One region of the Rhizobium sp. UBA1881 genome, then DNA from elsewhere that is predicted to be linked to it. Evidence: predicted binding sites of a transcription regulator. Region 1 holds the regulator's gene; each other region holds the start of a gene.

Region 1 (5,695 bases):
ATGGGCGCTGGCGCTATATCGTCAGGGTAACGCGCACGGACGAGCCGAGCCTCAAGCGTCCGCCGCAGCAGGTCTCGCTCGTCGCGCGTGCCGGCGAGCCCGTCCGGGTCGGTGGCTGGTTGACCGGTCGCGTGCGCCTGACGCCGCCGGCCGGACCGGCATTGCCCGAACTCAACGATTTCGCCTTCTCTGCCTATTTCGACGGCATCGGTGCCAACGGCTTCTTCTACGGCATCCCGCAGCCCGTCCCATCGCAGGCGGGCGGTGCCAGTCTCTCCGCCGCCGATCGAGCCATGGAATGGCTCTACGGTATGCGCAGCAGCATAGGCGACCGCATCCGCAGCATCCTGCCCGGCGATACCGGCGCCTTCGCCGCCTCGCTGGTCACCGACGAGAGACGTGCCATCTCCAACGAGACGACCGAGGCGCTGCGCCAATCTGGCCTCGCACACATCGTCGCGATCTCGGGCCTCAACATGGCGCTGTCGGCCGGTATCTGCTTTGTCGGGCTGCGCCTGTTCTTCGGCCTCTTCCCCGGTTTCGCGCAGGCCTATCCGACCAAGAAGCTCGCCGCCGGCAGCGCTCTTGTGGCGCTGACGGCCTATTACATGATCTCGGGCTTCGCCGTCTCCGCCGAGCGCGCCTTCATCATGATGGCGATCATGCTGGTGGCAGTGCTGTTCGATCGCCCCTCAATCAGCCTGCGCAACATTGCGCTCTCGGCGCTGCTGATCATCCTGATGTCCCCATCGGAGGTGCTGGGCCCAAGCTTCCAGATGTCCTACGCCGCGACGCTGGCGCTGGTCGCAGGCTTTGCCGTCTGGACCAGGAGGAGGCACCGCGAGAGCGTCTTTCTCACGCACCCCGCAATTAAGCCGGTCATGGTCACGTTCCGCTTCTTCGGCGGCATCGCGCTGACCTCGATGATCGGCGGTTTCTCGACAGCGCTGTTTTCGATCGAGCATTTTCACCGGCTGAGCGGCTATGGCCTTCCGGCTAACCTGCTCGCCATGCCGGTCATCTCCTTCATCGTCATGCCCTTCGGAATGCTCGCGATGTTGGCAACGCCATTTGGCCTGGATGCGCCGCTGTGGAGCGTCGCCGGCTTCGGGCTCGATCTGGTGATCGACATCGCCAAGATGGTGTCCGGCTGGGGCGGCAGTGTCGATATCGGGCGGATCCCCGAGTGGTACTTCGCGATCGCCGTGCTCGGCTTTCTTATATGGGGGCTGATGCGCACACGCCTGCGATGGATCGGCGCTACGGTTGCCGCGATCGCAACCCTCGTCGTTGTCCTGCTCCCGGCCGCCCCCACGCCAGAGCTTGTCGTCTCCGAGGACGGAAGCCTCGTGGCATCGGTCAAGAGCGACAGCCTCGCCAGCAACCGCGAGCGACCGCCCGACTTCATCTTCGGGCAATGGCAGCGCGCACTCGCGATCGAAGACCACAAGCCGCCCGATATGCTCGACGGCGAGGCCTTGTCCATTCCGAGAAGAGGTGAGCCACGACCAAGGCTGACGCCGAAACAACAACGCGAATCCCGCGCCATGATGCGCGCTGCAGCGGCCTCCACAAACGACAATCGCTTCCAGTGCCTCAAGACGGCCTGGTGCGTAACGGCACTCGACAGCGGCTACCTCATCGCGACGCTCGAAAACGCCGCCTATCTCGGCCCCGCCTGCGACGTGGCCGATATCGTCATCACGCCCGTCCGGCTTCGCCAAGCGACATGCCGCTCCGGCGCCATGCTGTTGACCGGCGAGACCCTCAGGCGATCGGGAGCCGTCGAAATCCGCATCGACGAGCAGGGGGCACCGGTCGTCAAAACAGCCTATGCAAGCCTCAGCCGTCCCTGGATGCGCCATCGCGCCTATGACTGGCGCAACGACAGCTTCAGCGATAACTCGTCACCACTCAGTGATATCGGCGAATAAGCCCGACTAGCTTGCCCTGAACCTTGACGCGGTCAGGCCCGAAAATGCGCGTTTCGTAAGCCGGGTTGGCGGCCTCAAGCGCGATCGAGGCGCCCTTGCGGCGGAAGCGCTTCAGCGTTGCCTCTTCATCGTCGACAAGCGCCACGACGATATCGCCGGGGTTGGCGGTATTGCCGTTGCGGATGATGACGGTGTCGCCGTCGAAAATGCCGGCTTCGATCATCGAGTCGCCCTTGACCTCGAGCGCATAGTGCTCGCCGGCGCCGAGCATATCGGCGGGGACGGTGATGTCGTGGGTGTTGTTCTGGATCGCCGAGATCGGCACACCGGCGGCGATCCGGCCCATGACGGGAACGGACGCCGAGTTACCGTTGTCGGCGCTCGGCGCTGCCTTCGGGGCAGGGGCTGCTGCCACCGGCTGCGGCTTTCCGAGGCTGCCCTCGATGACGCTCGGCGAAAAGCCGCGTCGCGGCTGCAGGCTCGGATTATAGGCTTCCGGCAACTTGATGACCTCGAGCGCGCGCGCCCGGTTTGGCAGCCGGCGAATGAAGCCGCGCTCTTCCAGCGCCGTGATCAGCCGGTGAATGCCGGATTTTGATGCGAGATCGAGTGCATCCTTCATTTCGTCAAAGGATGGCGGAACGCCCGACTCTTTCATCCGCTCATGAATGAACAGAAGCAGTTCTTGTTGCTTGCGTGTCAGCATCGAAATGAACCCCAGAGTCGTGAAACAAAGCCAGAACGGACACTATATGTTCCATATGTGTTCCGCAAGTGCCTAAATTTTCGTAAAACTTGGCTCGGAATCGTCGCGATTTTGCACTTCATTCGATTTAACCGCGCTCGCCTCTTGCATTGTGGCGAAAGCCAGCGCACATCTCTGCCGATTTCGGGAGGATTTGCTGATGCGTGACCCCCATCCTCTGGACCACGTGGTGCTGCCGGTCGTCAATATCGAGATGGCGCGCGAGCGCCTGGGCAAGCTCGGTTTCACCGTCGCCGCCGATGCGCGGCATCCATTCGGCACCGAGAATGCCTGCGTCTTCTTTGCCGACAAGACCTACCTCGAGCCGCTCGGCGTCGCCAGTCTGGAGACCTATGAGGCTGCCATCGGCGACGGCAACGTTTTCACCGCTCGCGACCGCGCCTTTCGCTTCCGCTGCGGCGACGACGGCTTGTCGGCTATCGTCTTCGGCACGCCGGATGCCGATAGCGATCACGCCCGCTTTACTGCCGATGGCATGAGCGGCGGCGAGATGCTGCAATTCGCCCGGCAGATGAAGATGCCGGATGGTTCCGAGGCGACCGCCGCTTTCCGCCTGGCTTTCGCGGCCGATCTGCGCGCGCCCGATTTCTTCCTCTTCGCCTGCCAGCGCGTCAACCCACTGCCCAGCGACCGCAAGGCGTTGGAAACGCATGCGAACGGCGTCTTGGGCATTCTGTCGATCGTGCTCTCTTCCTCCGATCCCAGGGCCTTCGCGCCGCTGTTGCAGTTGGCGTCGGATGCGCAGGCGACCCGCGAGGAGGCATTCGGTGTCAGCCTCGATGCCGGCAACGCCCGTATCAATATCCTGTCGCCGGATGGCTTGAACGCTTACTACGATCTCTCCGAGCCCAAGGCCGATCGCGGCCTGCGCGGCGCGGCGATTGTCTTTTCCGTTGCTGATCTCGCCGTGACAGAGGCGCATTTGGCTGCTAACGGGATCACCTATACACGCAAGAACAATCGAATTCTGGTGAAGGCCGCACCCGGCCAGGGCGCGCTCTTCGCCTTCGAGGAGAAACAATGACTGAAACCAATTCCGAAGTGGCCGTTGGCGAAGGCGCCGGCCGTGTGGTGTTTTCCAACGCCGGCAAGCTGTCGCTGATCGCCGGCCCCTGCCAGATGGAAAGCCGCGACCATGCCTTCATGATCGCCGGCACGCTGAAGGAGCTCTGCGACAAGCTCGGCATCGGCCTTGTCTACAAGTCCTCCTTCGATAAGGCCAACCGCACGTCGCTGTCGGCCCAGCGCGGCATCGGGCTTGAAACGGCGCTTGAGGTGTTCGCCGATCTCAAGAAGGAATACGGTTTTCCTGTCTTGACCGACATCCACACCGAGGAGCAGTGCGCCGAAGTCGCCACTGTCGTCGATGTGCTGCAGATCCCGGCCTTCCTTAGCCGGCAGACGGACCTGCTGGTCGCCGCCGCCAAGACCGGCCGCGCCATCAACGTCAAGAAGGGCCAGTTCCTGGCGCCTTGGGACATGAAGAACGTGCTTGCCAAGCTGAATGCCAGCGGCAACCCGAACATCATGCTGTGCGAACGCGGCGCTTCCTTCGGCTACAACACGCTGGTCTCGGACATGCGCTCGCTGCCGATCATGGAAGCCATGGGTGCGCCTGTTGTTTTCGACGCGACCCATTCGGTGCAGCAGCCGGGCGGGCAGGGCGGCTCCAGTGGCGGCCAGCGCGAATTCGTGGAAACGCTCGCGCGTGCGGCTGTCGCCGTCGGTGTCGCCGGTGTGTTCGTCGAGACGCACGAAGATCCCGACAATGCGCCGTCGGATGGCCCGAACATGGTCTATCTCAAGGATATGCCGCGCCTGCTCGAGAAGCTGCTGGCCTTCGACGCCATCGCCAAGGGCTGACGTTCAAACGACTGACACGTTCGTGTATTAGGCCAACCACGAATAATGCGGCGAAGCATGCGCAAAACGGCCCCAAACTGGCATTGTAATTTGCGCATCTTCGATTAAAGACGAATTTCAAACGATTTATCCACCCTCAAGCAGAGAAGAGCCGATGACCGCTATTACCGATATTATCGCCCGCGAGATTCTCGACAGCCGTGGTAATCCCACCGTCGAAGTCGATGTCTATCTCGAAGATGGCAGCATGGGCCGCGCCGCCGTTCCGTCGGGCGCATCGACCGGAGCGCACGAAGCCGTCGAACTCCGCGATGGTGGCAAGCGTTATCTCGGCAAGGGTGTCGAAAAGGCCGTCGAAGCCGCCAACACGGAAATCTTCGACGCCATCGGCGGCATCGACGCTGAAAACCAAATCCAGATCGACAACATCATGATCGAACTGGACGGCACGCCGAACAAGTCGCGCCTCGGCGCCAACGCCATCCTCGGCGTTTCGCTGGCCGTTGCCAAGGCTGCCGCTGAAGCTGCCGGCCTGCCGCTCTACCGCTACGTTGGTGGCGCTTCCGCGCACCTCCTGCCGGTTCCGATGATGAACATCATCAACGGTGGCGCGCATGCCGACAACCCGATCGACTTCCAGGAGTTCATGATCCTGCCGGTTGGCGCTGATTCCATCCGCGAAGCCGTTCGCATGGGCTCGGAAGTCTTCCACACGCTCCGCAAGGAACTCGCGGCCCAGGGTCACAACACCAACGTTGGCGACGAAGGCGGTTTCGCACCGGGTCTGAAGAGCGCTCCGGAAGCCCTCGATTTCATCATGAAGTCGATCGAGAAAGCCGGCTACAAGCCTGGCGAAGACATCCACCTCGGCCTCGACTGCGCCTCGACCGAATTCTTCAAGGACGGCAAGTACGTTCTCGAAGGCGAAGGCCGCACGCTGGAGCCGGGCGCAATGGCTGAATACCTGGCGCAGCTCGCCGCTCAGTACCCGATCATCTCGATCGAAGACGGCATGGCTGAAGACGACTGGGATGGCTGGAAGGCTCTGACGGATCTGGCCGGCAAGAAGGTTCAGCTGGTCGGCGACGATCTTTTCGTCACCAACTCGGCTCGCCTGCGCGATGGTATCAAG
Region 2 (5,695 bases), on a different contig from region 1:
ACGAAGTGGTGGCCAAGGGCGCCGAATTCGACTGCGTGATCGCCAGTGTCGGCGGCGGCGGCCTGCTTGCCGGCATCGTCGCCGGCCTAAAGCGCAACGGCCTCGATAATGTGCCCGTCATCGCCGTCGAGACCGAAGGGGCCGCATCCTTCAACGCCAGCCTGGCCGCCGGCGAACGCATCACCCTGCCCGCCATCACATCGATCGCCACCTCGCTCGGCGCCCGCCAGGTCGCCCAGCATGTCTTCGACCTTCCCAGACATCATCCGATCGAGAGCGTGACGGTGACCGACGCCGAAGCCGTCGCCGCCTGCCTGAAATTCGCCGACGCCTATCGCATCCTCGTCGAACCCGCCTGCGGCGCCGCCCTTGCCGTCGCCGACACCCACCCCGACCTCCTCGCCCGCTTCAAGAACCCGCTGATCGAGGTCTGCGGCGGCATCGGCGTGTCGCTGGAGAAGCTCAAGATGTGGAGAGAACGGCTGCCCTGAGCCAAAGAAAAAGCCGGCGGGAGAACCCACCGGCTTGATCATGCAATCCTGTCGAGGCGCTTAGGCGGCCCAAGGATGGGAAGCGGCGTTGGCCTTTTCGAACTGGTCGATTTCCTTGCCCTTTTCCATCGTCAGGCCGATATCGTCGAGACCGTTCAGCATGCAGTGACGCTTGAAGGCATCGAGATCGAACTTGATGGAGCCGCCGTCGGGGCCGGTGATTTCCATGTTTTCCAGGTCGACCGTCAGGATGGCGTTGGAGCCGCGCGAGGCGTCGTCCAGGAGCTTTTCAAGATTTTCCGGGCTGACCTTGATCGGCAGAATGCCGTTCTTGAAACAGTTGTTGTAGAAAATGTCGGCGAAGCTGGTGGAGATCACGCAGCGGATGCCGAAATCGAGCAGCGCCCACGGTGCATGCTCGCGCGAAGAGCCGCAGCCGAAATTGTCGCCGGCGACGAGGATCTTGGCGTTCTGGTAGGCCGGCTTGTTGAGAACGAAATCCTCGTTCGGGGTGCCGTCTTCATTGTAGCGGGCTTCCGCGAAGAGACCCTTGCCGAGGCCGGTGCGCTTGATCGTCTTCAGGTAATCCTTCGGGATGATCATGTCGGTGTCGATGTTGACAAACGGCAGAGGGGCGGCGACGCCCGTCAGCTTGGTAAATTTTTCCATGGCCTGGCCTCCAGTTCGGCAGAGATAGTGTGTTGATCAGCGTTTAGTCCAGTTTCCCGGCAAAATGAAGGGGAATCTGCAGCCCCGGCCAGCGCCCCGAAGAATCGTCCGGCCGGGCGCGGCTGATCTAGCCGGCCTTGGCGGGCTCGTTCATCGCCCAGGAGACGCCGAAGGGATCACGCAGCTGACCATAGCGATCGCCCCAGAACATGCGCTCGACGGGCATGACCACTTCTACACCGGCCTTCACCGCCCGATCCCACCAGAGATCGATATCGTCGACGACGAGCTGCAGCGAGAAGCCCTGGTGCGGCCGGAAAGGGTGGCCGTGTTCGGGATAGGCGTCGCTCAGCATCAGTGAGCTGCCGTTGATATAGAGATGCACATGCATGGTGCGTCCATTTTCATCAGGCGGCACGACGAATGCCTGCTCGGCGCCGAAAGCTTTTCCGTAGAATTCCGCCGCCTTCAGCGCGCCATCGACAGTGATGTAGGGGAGCAGCCCGTTCTTGACCGGCGGCATGGCCATCTGGCCGGTTTGCGTTTCGCTTTCCATGCAGTCCTCCATTGATGCCTGGGCGTGATGCTTGTGCAGCCACAAGCCTTGCCGCATCTAGGACGCGCGAGCAAAACGCCAGCCGACAGACCGAATGAAATAAATTCGGGACGCCAGAAGCGATCAGATAGGACGATCAGAGATCGATGATCGTGCCGCGACCGTCGTTCCAGATGCGCATGGGTTGACCATCGCGCGTCTTGGACTTCGCCCTTGCACAGACCGGAGCCGCCTTCATCTTCAGCGAGAGCGCGCGGCCGACCATCAGCACCGTCAGAATGGCGCCGACGGCGAGCGTCACCGAAAAGGTGAGGAGCGCCAATGCTGCGAATGCGGTGATGCCTGCAAGCAAAAGGAAGACGGAACGAATATTCTGCATGGGTTTGAAACCTTTCTAGGAAAGGAATGTGGTCCTTCGTCTTGTCTTCTGCAAGATAAGCATGGCTTTTTGTTGTCTTGCCATCAGTCACAAAGCTTGACACACATTCGTGATGAGCCAGTCTCCCCTCACCCGTTCGATGAACCTGCGCCGCTCGGTGCTGAGCGTTCCCGCGATCAATCCTCGCGCGCTTGAAAAGACCCATCAGCTCGATTGCGATACGGTGATCTTCGACCTCGAGGATTCCGTGGCGCCCGAGAAGAAGGCCGAAGCGCGCGAAAACCTGGCCGCCTTCCTCCAAGGCAAACCGCTCGAGGGCAAGGAACGCATCATCCGCATCAACGGCCTCGACACCAACTGGGGCCGAGCCGACATGGAACTCGTGAGCGCGCTGGAGCCGGATGCTGTTCTGCTGCCGAAGGTCAACGAACCGCAGGACGTGATGTCGGTCAGTGATCTTCTCGCGGATGCCGATGCGCCGGACGAACTGCGGATCTGGGCAATGATCGAGACCCCACGCGGCATCCTCAATGCCGCGGCGATCGCCGAGGCCGGGCGAACGGCGGGCTCAAGGCTCGATTGCCTCGTCGTCGGCCTCAACGACCTGCGCAAGGAAACCGGCGTACTGCCGCAGCCCGGCCGGCAGTATCTCGTGCCCTGGCTGATGCAGGTGATCCTGGCCGTGCGCGCTTACGGCCTCTGTGCGATCGACAGCGTCTTCAACGATTTCAAGGATATCGATGGCTTCGACACCGAATGCGCCGAGGCACGCGCCATGGGCTTCGATGGCAAGATGCTGATCCATCCCGCGCAGATCGAACCCGCCAACCGGCATTTCGGCCCGGACGCATCCGCCATCGCCGAAGCTGAGGCGATCATGAAAGCCTTCGCCGACCCCGCCACGGATGGCCTCAACGTCATCAATGTCGACGGCCGCATGATCGAGCGGCTGCATCTTGTCCAGGCGGAAACTCTGGTTCATAAAGCCCGCCTGATTGCAGAACGCCAGAAGCCAAAAGGCCAGACGGCAAACTGAAAGACGATGTGATGAAGCTCTACCGCCTTCTGACCGGCCAGGACGACGCCGCCTTCTGCCACCGCGTAACCGACGCCCTCAACAAGGGCTGGTCGCTGAACGGCTCGCCAGCCATGACCTTCAACTCGCAGACCGGCCAGGTGATGTGCGCCCAGGCGATCGTCAAGCATGTCGAAGGCAAGGACTACCACCCCGACATGAAGCTTTCCGAGCAATAAGATTTGCTGTCGGGGCGCGCCTGAAGACCCGGCGCCTAGCGCTCGGCCGCCTCTTCCGCGCTCGCCTCGATCCGCTCCATATCGTCGTCGCTGAGACCGAAATGGTGGCCGATCTCGTGGATCAGCACGTGGGTGATGATATCGCCCAGCGTTTCGTCGTTCTCGGCCCAATAATCGAGGATCGGCCGCCGGTAGAGCCGGATGCGATTGGGAAGTTCGCCCGTTTCCATGGTGAAGCGCTCGGAAATCCCGCGCCCCTCGAACAGGCCTAAAAGATCGAACGGAGTTTCCAGCGCCATGTCCTCGAACACCTCGTCATCAGGGAAGTCTTCGATCTCGATCGTCAGATTGGTGGTCAGCGCACGGAATTCTTCCGGCAGGTGGCTGTAAGCCTCCATCGCCAGGGACTCGAACGTGCTGATTGTCGGAGCGTGGCGATCCTGCCAATTGTCGCTCTGGTCTATGCGAGCCATAAAAGCTCCTTTCCTTTGCCGCCCATATAGAGCCTTTGCAGCTGATTTTCGAGAGCGGAATCAAAGGCAGGAATAAATTCACATCAAACGGCTGTTGACTCTTCGGTCGAGCTCTGGAATCCATAAGAACATAATAGGAACATCCGATAGATGGAGCGACGTCGTGGCACAGTCGGCCGTGGCGCGCGAGCGGCTTTTTGCGCTCCGCGAAACCATTGCAAAGCTTGAAGGAAAACCGGTGCCGGCATTGGCGGCGGCGGAAAATCAGGCTTTGGCCGACACCGTTCTCGACAAGCCGAAGAGCGAAGACGCCTTGCGCCTGCCGCTCGGAATCCCCGCTCTGGATGAAGCGCTCGACGGCGGCCTGCCGCTCGATGGCCTGACCGAAGTCCGCACGACGCTGTTGCGCAATGCCGGCGCAAGCAGCGGCTTCGTTCTGGCGATCGCGGCCATGCTCCAGCATGGGCAAGAGGAGGGGGCGAACGCGCACCTGCCGATCCTCTGGATCGCCGACACGGTGGCGACGATGGAGGCCGGGCGGCCCTATGCCGTTGGCCTCAGCGATTTCGGCCTGAAGCCGCGGCTCTTCCTGCACGCCGCGCCAAAAAAGCTGGAGGACGCGCTGTGGCTGGCGGAAACCGCTGTCGAAAGCGGCGTCTTTCCGGCCACCATTCTCGAAGTTCGCGGTAATCCCAGGCCCTTCGGCCTGACGGAAAGCCGCCGTCTCAACCTGCGGGCAAAGGCGTCTCGCCGCCCGCTTTTCCTGTTGCGGCAGGCAGCGGAGGAAGAGGCCAGCAGCGCCATCTTCCGCTTTCTTGCCGAACCCGCGCCATCTGCGGCGCGGTCCTTGCCTGATGGTTCGATGCTGGGCGGCAGCATCGGCAATCCGATCTTTCGCATCACCCTGGAGAAGAGCCGAAACCCGGCTCCCTTCTCCATTCTTCTGGAGTGGAACCCCCATGACCGCCGGTTTTTCCCTGTCCGCCCATCAGCCAACACTCGCTTTCCAGGCGAACGCTCAGCGCATTCTGGCACTGCATTTCCCGCATTTGCCGACCGATCGCATATCCAGGAAGAAGTGGGGTCTCGCTTGGCGTTTGCGCAATCGTCCTGAGACGCCGCCGATCGTCTGCTCCGGCCGCCACGCCAACACCATGCGTCTGACGGCGCTGGACGAGGCAGCCGAGGCGATCAACCTGAAAAAGAACATGGGTGTCGCCGAAGCCCGCGCCATCCATCCGACGATCGAGGTGATCGAGGAGGATCCGGCCGCCGACTTGCGCTTTCTCGAAGGCATTGCCGACTGGTGCGACCGCTATACGCCGCTGGTGGCGCTCGACGGCAGGGATGGCCTGTTTCTCGATATCACCGGCTGCGCCCATCTCTTCGGCGGCGAAAAGGCGCTCCTCAAGGATATTCTGTCCAGGCTCTTTCAAATGGGTATCGACGTCCGGGGCGCCATCACCGCCTCCCCGGGCCTGTCCTGGGCGGTCAGCCGCTTCGGCCAGGGAGGCGTGATCGACGCGGATGAGACGGAACGGGTCGTTGCTCCCCTTCCGGTTGCCGCACTTCGCCTCTCGGACGACACGGTCGCAGCACTCACCAAGATGGGCCTGAAATACATCGGCGACCTGATGGAAACCCCGCGCGCGCCGCTGACCCGCCGTTTCGGCGCAAGCGTGCTGTTGCGGCTTGACCAGGTACTTGGAACGGACGAGGAGCCGATATCGCCGCGCCTGCCCGTCGCCAGCCTTTCGGCCGAGCGCCGCTTGATGGAACCGGTCGCTGCGGAAGAGGAGATTCTGGCCGTCACCGACCAGATCGCCCATGCGCTGAAACCCTCGCTGGAGGCGCGCGGCGTCGGCGGCCGCGT
Region 3 (5,695 bases), on a different contig from region 1:
TCGCAGACCTCTTCCGACCAGGACCACATGCCTGACGAAAGTGCTTTGATCACGTCTTCAGGCAGTCCGAGCGCCTTGCCGACATCGCGGATGGCGCCGCGGGCGCGGTAGCGCGTGACGGTAGCACAAAGTGCCGCCTTCTCCCGACCGTAGGTCCGGTAGATCCATTGAATGACCTCTTCACGGCGCTCGTGCTCGAAATCCACATCGATGTCAGGCGGCTCGTCGCGCTCCTGGCTAACGAAACGCTCGAACAGCAGGTCGTTGGTCGAAGGATCGATGCTGGTGATGCCGAGAATATAGCAGACCGCGCTGTTGGCGGCCGAACCGCGGCCCTGACACAAGATCCCCTGACTGCGGGCGTAACGGACGATAGAGAAGACGGTCAGGAAGTAGGGCGCATATTTCATGGTGCGGATGAGGTCGAGTTCGTGGCGCACGATCTTCAGGACATCCGGCGGCAGGCCTTCCGGGTAACGATCGGGCACGCATTCCCAGACATAGTGCTCGAGCGAAGACTGGGCATCCTTACCCGGCACGATTGCTTCCTCGGGATACTGATAGGTCAGCTCCTCCAGCGAGAACGTACAGCGCCGCACGATCTCCATCGTCCGCGCCAGCGCGTCCGGATAACGCGGAAACAGCCGCTGCATTTCCTCTGGTGGTTTCAGATAGCGATCGGCGTGGCGCTCGCGCTCGAAGCCGACGTCGTCGATCGTGGTCTTGTGACGGATGCAGGTGACGATATCCTGCAGCTGTCGCCGACCCGGTTCATGGAAAAGCACATCATTGGTGACGACGGTCTTCACCCTGAACCGCACGGCCATGTTGGAGATCTCATGGAGGCGCAGCTGGTCGTTCGGCCGCCGGCGCAGGCAGAGCGACACATAGGCACGATCGCCAAAGATCTCGGCCAGCTTGCGCAACTGCAGGGCACAGGTCTCGTCAGCGAGATCAGGCACCAGAATGCCGATCATCCCGTCGCAATAGGCGACGACGTCATCCCAATGAAGGATGCAATTGTTCTTGCCGCCCCGGCTCTTTCCAAGGGTGATCAGCCGCGTCAGCCGGGAATAGGCGGCGCGATCGGTCGGATAGACCAGCACAGACATGCCATCGCCAAGATCCAGCCGGCAGCCAACGACCAGTCGCAGGCCCGTGGCGCGAGACGCTTCGAGCGCACGAACGATACCGGCCAAGCTGTTGCGATCGACCACACCAATCGCTTCGATGCCCAGGTCCCTAGCGCGGGTGAAGAGCTCGTTGGCCGACGATGCTCCGCGCAGGAACGAGAAATGCGTCGTGACCTGGAGCTCGGCGTAGTTCATGCGAATATCCCGTGCATGAACCAGCGATGGTCACCGGTCTCAGGATCGACACCGTCACCTGCTCGAAACACCCAGAGGCGTTCGCCGGCTTCATCCTCGATGACGAAGTAGTCCCTGACCGCCTCCATCTCTGTGTCGCGCTGCCACCACTCTCCGAAGATGCGCTCCGGACCGTCGGCACGCTTGACCTTTCGCCGTCGGCCGCGCCAGACAATCGAGGCCGGCGGGTGATCAGGCATGAGGGCGATTGCCGTGATCAATTCCGGGCGCGGCAGAAGGCGGACTGGCCGGCGCCAATGACCGACCCATGCGACTTCGAACGGACCTGATGCGGCGGCAATGCGCTGAACCGAGCGTTCGGGGACATCGGAGGCAACCGGCGCCACACGATAGACCCGTTGTCCGCGATTGCCGTAAATGTCGATCAGCGGGGTGACATCCCTCACCTCGTCCTCGACCAGGGACGAGACCCTTTGCATGTCGTCAAGCGGTTCAGCCATGACGGCAACCAGCGTCAATTTCTCGATCCCGAAGCCGGGCTCGATCTTTTCCGTCCGGTCACGAAACAGCTTCGTGAGCCAGGCGACATCACGGGCGGGCTTGGCCGTTCCGGCGCGGATCGCCTGCCTGCTGCCGTCGACCTTCTCGACGATCAGGTCGGCGCGGCGCACGCCGAGACCGCGCTTCTGCAGCTCGCCAATCAGCTGTACGACCAGGCGGCCGACATATTTGTCGATGGTCTCGGCAGCCCCGATTGGCTCTGCGAAGGCTCTTGTGACCTCGATCAGCTCCGGCGTTCGGATCGGATCGATCGGCTCCGCGACGCGGCCGAACATCTGGTCGAGGCGCCTGGCGATTTCCGGTCCGAAACGCAGCGTCAGCGGCGCGCGTGGCGTATTGGCCAATTCGCCGACAGTCTGGAAGCCTAGTGTTCGGAGATCACCGAGGATCTTCTCCGGCAGGCGCAACAGCGTGATCGGCAGCTTTTCGACGGCAGCGACCGTCTTGCCAACAGGTACGATGACGGTCTCGCGGCTGATCGCCCGCGCGCAGGCGTGCGCCGCACCCCAGGTGTCGGCGATCGCCACGCGCGCTGTCAGCTTGCGCGCCAGGAACTGGTTGGAGATCTTCGTGACCATGGGCAGTTCACCACCCTGAAGATGATCGGCGCCTTCGGTGTCGAGCACGATACCATCCGTACCGTCGACGGCGACGATCGGGGAGTATTGGGTCAGTGCCCATAGCGTTATCCGTTCAAGTGCCGCCGCATCGACATCAGGCTCAGCATCAACAAGCATCAATCCTCGAAACAGCGCCTGTGCCTTGGCCGCCGGCATGCCAACGCGCAGGCCGGCTTTGCGCGCAGCCGCATCGACGGCCGATACCCAACGTTTCGAACCGCTCCTGGCGATCACCGCGATTGCCTGCTCAGCCGGAATGGACGGATCGTCGCGTCTGATCCGATCGGTCGGCAGATCCGGGAGATAGATCGATACGACCCTTGTCATCACATGCCCTTACGAGAAACTCAGCACATTCACCCGCTTTCACGCGCATCAATTCCAAAAACCACTGCGCCCGGCCGACACCAGGCACCGGAAGGTCTTGCGACGGCATGACGCTGACACGCCACCGCGTCGTCGAGGCGGTCGGCTGGCCGAAGTCGTTTGCCTCTGTCTGGCGTCGCCATCGCCGCACCGCGAGCGCCATCGTGCCCGTGCGTTCCGCGGCAAGCTGCAGCCGCCTGGAGCTGACCATCGGCAATCGGACGAGCTCGCCGACCACGGCGCCGAGGCCACCGAAGGCCAAGCCCTCCTCCATGTTGGCAAGCACGTCCTCTTCCTTGTCGGACTCGACGAAGATCACCCGGTCGGGATGAAGACCAACCTGCGCCAGGGCGGGGAAGAACAGGTCGGGCCGGGTCAGGCACCAAACGATCGGGCCCTTGGTTCGCGCGGCAATGCCGGCGACACACAATGCTGCTGCGGCGCCATCGACAGTCCCTGCCCCGCCGCCGGCGAACTCATGCAATGCGCCGTAGGCCAGCCCACCGCCCGGCAGGATCGCATCAACCTCGGGAACGCCGAAGGCAAGACAGCCGACCTTTTTGGCCGACACGCCTTCCATCGTCGCGATCCGCTCACGCAAGTCGGAGATCACATCCGACATCCCTTGGGCTCGGGCAGCAGTCATCGTTCACGGCTCCCTTCAAGGTCGTGTGGCTGATATTTTGGACCAGCATCATGCTGGACAAAATGCGGATGTTCTGTTTCTGTTCCTGCTGCGGCAAAGAGTCAAGCAACCGCAGGGGTGGGAATATTATCCTGATGATTGGAAATTCAGCGAATAGTTATCGGAATCAGGCAGCTAGCTACCTTGAGAATTTTTTCCGCTGTCGCCCGCTCAAATCACAATCTGCTTGGATAACGGGGATAAAGCTGAGATCGTCACAGTGTTCCTAAACTTTCCCTCCGCCACGCACATTCAGGGGGGGCCTGGGAACAACGGCATGGCGCTGAAGTTTTCCGATTCTACTGGAAAACGTGGCGCGGCGATCAGGTCGCTGTGGTCGCAAGTGGAAAAGATCGGCGACAAACACTCGCGGTCATGAACATGCGAGCGTCAACCTCTCGATATAGCTTCGTCTCTAAGTCATGCGGAGATAACACGACTTTACTCCGCATATTTGCGGAGAATAAGCTTGCTATTCTCCGCATCAAGCTCCAATCATAGAGTATGACATACATTTGGCAGTCTCCAAATTGGCCAGCTTTTGAATGGCAATCAGACGAGTTTACGACGTCTCTCGCGAACGTGCGCCTTGACCAAGGCCGCCTTATCGGGCGGGTAGAGAGCCTTGGCTTTCGAACCCGTGAAGCAACGTTCCTGCAAGCCCTGACGGACGACGTCGTAAAATCGTCGGCGATCGAGGGGGAACGGCTGGATGAGCAACAAGTCAGGTCCTCTTTGGCAAGACGACTTGGTATTGATATCGACGGCTTTGTGACGCCCAGCCGCTCGATTGAGGGGATCGTTCACATAACGCTCGATGCTACAATTGACTGTTTCAAACCTTTAACAGAGGAACGTCTTTTTCAGTGGCATGCCGCCCTATTTCCGACCGGTCGCAACGAATGGGGACATCGACTTCGGGTAGGCGACTGGCGTGACGATTCCGGCGGCCGCATGGAAATCGTGTCCGGAGCTTTTGGGCACGAGAAGGTGCATTATGTCGCACCGCCGGCCGAGCGCCTGGAGACCGAGATGGAGGCCTTCCTCGATTGGTTCAATGGATCACAGCAGATGGATCCGCTCCTCAAGGCAGCTATCGCTCATCTGTGGTTCGTCGCCATCCATCCGTTCGGCGATGGCAATGGCCGCATAACCCGTGCGATCGCCGACATGGTCCTTGCGCGCAGTGGCAGGGGCGCTCAACGGCTATATTCCATGTCCGCAGCTATCGAGAAATCGCGTGCCGGGTACTACGAGGCCCTGCAATCCGTAACAACCCACGAGGACCTCGACATCACGAAATGGATTCAATGGTTTCTCGATCGTCTAAGCAGTGCGGTGGGCGCCGCCTTGCTGACCCTCGACAATGTCATGCTGAAGACTGAGTTCTGGCAGAGCCATGTCGCTCGCGACCTCAATCCGCGACAGGCCAGGGTTCTCAATCGGTTGCTGGAGGGAAATTTCGAGGGGAAGCTCACATCGACCAAATGGGCGAAATTGACGAATGCATCCCAGGACACGGCATCGCGTGACATCGCGGACCTTTTGGCGAAAGGCATCCTTCGCAAAGGGGAAGCTGGCGGCCGCAGCACGGCCTACGAACTGGTTATAGGTGTCGCTTCAGACACTCAGTCGCAGTCTTGAGAACCGAAAAACCAAGGAGATATTACACCAGCTGTATTGTAGGCGGACCCGAAATCTTCCACCCCGGCTAAAGAATGCCGCGACGATCAATTGCCTGGTGCCGCAATCCGCACAAGTTCAGCCAGAATAGCGCGCAACTGCGGCCACGGCGCGTCTTGCAAACCCGAGCCAGGATCCTCCGTCTCCAACACGCAATGCAGCTTTGCTGCAATGCCGGCGAAAGACTTGGGTGCGGCCCTCCATAATGCCTCAGATAGCTCATCCTCTCAGTCAGCGTTTTCCGCTCCCGTCTCCTTGGCATTGGAATATCCGATGCGGACATCGACCGCGTCCCAATCGAGGTGCTGTGTCGCTAGTTCAGCCAATGCCAACCGTCGCTTATCCTCGCGCGGGTAGCGAACACCATCTTGGCCAGCAAATTAAATCTGCATCAACAGGCCGGACATCTGATTGCAAGCAATCGCGTTGTCCGTATACTCAGATCCTGACGA

Evidence for each region. The regulator LexA, encoded in region 1, represses DNA repair genes until DNA is damaged. The targets are predictions, from matches to a motif close to TGTTCNNNNTGTGTTCNG.
Region 2: the regulator LexA is predicted to act here: its motif matches at 3,947-3,964, upstream of B3605_RS24375 (ImuA family protein).
Region 3: the regulator LexA is predicted to act here: its motif matches at 3,591-3,608, upstream of B3605_RS14925 (ImuA family protein).

The regions. Positions count from the first base shown of each region.
Region 1 covers NZ_DDHH01000094.1:24,097-29,791, reverse strand. Annotated here, with positions in the region: gene B3605_RS11865 (ComEC/Rec2 family competence protein) at 1-1,934, shown strand, start outside; gene lexA (transcriptional repressor LexA) at 1,915-2,640, opposite strand; gene B3605_RS11855 (VOC family protein) at 2,840-3,724, shown strand; gene kdsA (3-deoxy-8-phosphooctulonate synthase) at 3,721-4,563, shown strand; gene eno (phosphopyruvate hydratase) at 4,718-5,695, shown strand, end outside.
Region 2 covers NZ_DDHH01000194.1:76,984-82,678, forward strand. Annotated here, with positions in the region: gene B3605_RS24340 (pyridoxal-phosphate dependent enzyme) at 1-491, shown strand, start outside; gene leuD (3-isopropylmalate dehydratase small subunit) at 552-1,160, opposite strand; gene B3605_RS24350 (VOC family protein) at 1,288-1,716, opposite strand; gene B3605_RS24355 (hypothetical protein) at 1,853-2,095, opposite strand; gene B3605_RS24360 (HpcH/HpaI aldolase/citrate lyase family protein) at 2,208-3,131, shown strand; gene B3605_RS24365 (DUF1737 domain-containing protein) at 3,143-3,349, shown strand; gene B3605_RS24370 (metallopeptidase family protein) at 3,385-3,822, opposite strand; gene B3605_RS24375 (ImuA family protein) at 3,986-4,936, shown strand; gene B3605_RS24380 (Y-family DNA polymerase) at 4,977-5,695, shown strand, end outside.
Region 3 covers NZ_DDHH01000121.1:4,568-10,262, forward strand. Annotated here, with positions in the region: gene B3605_RS14915 (error-prone DNA polymerase) at 1-1,328, opposite strand, end outside; gene B3605_RS14920 (Y-family DNA polymerase) at 1,325-2,836, opposite strand; gene B3605_RS14925 (ImuA family protein) at 2,757-3,521, opposite strand; gene B3605_RS14930 (Fic family protein) at 4,065-5,204, shown strand.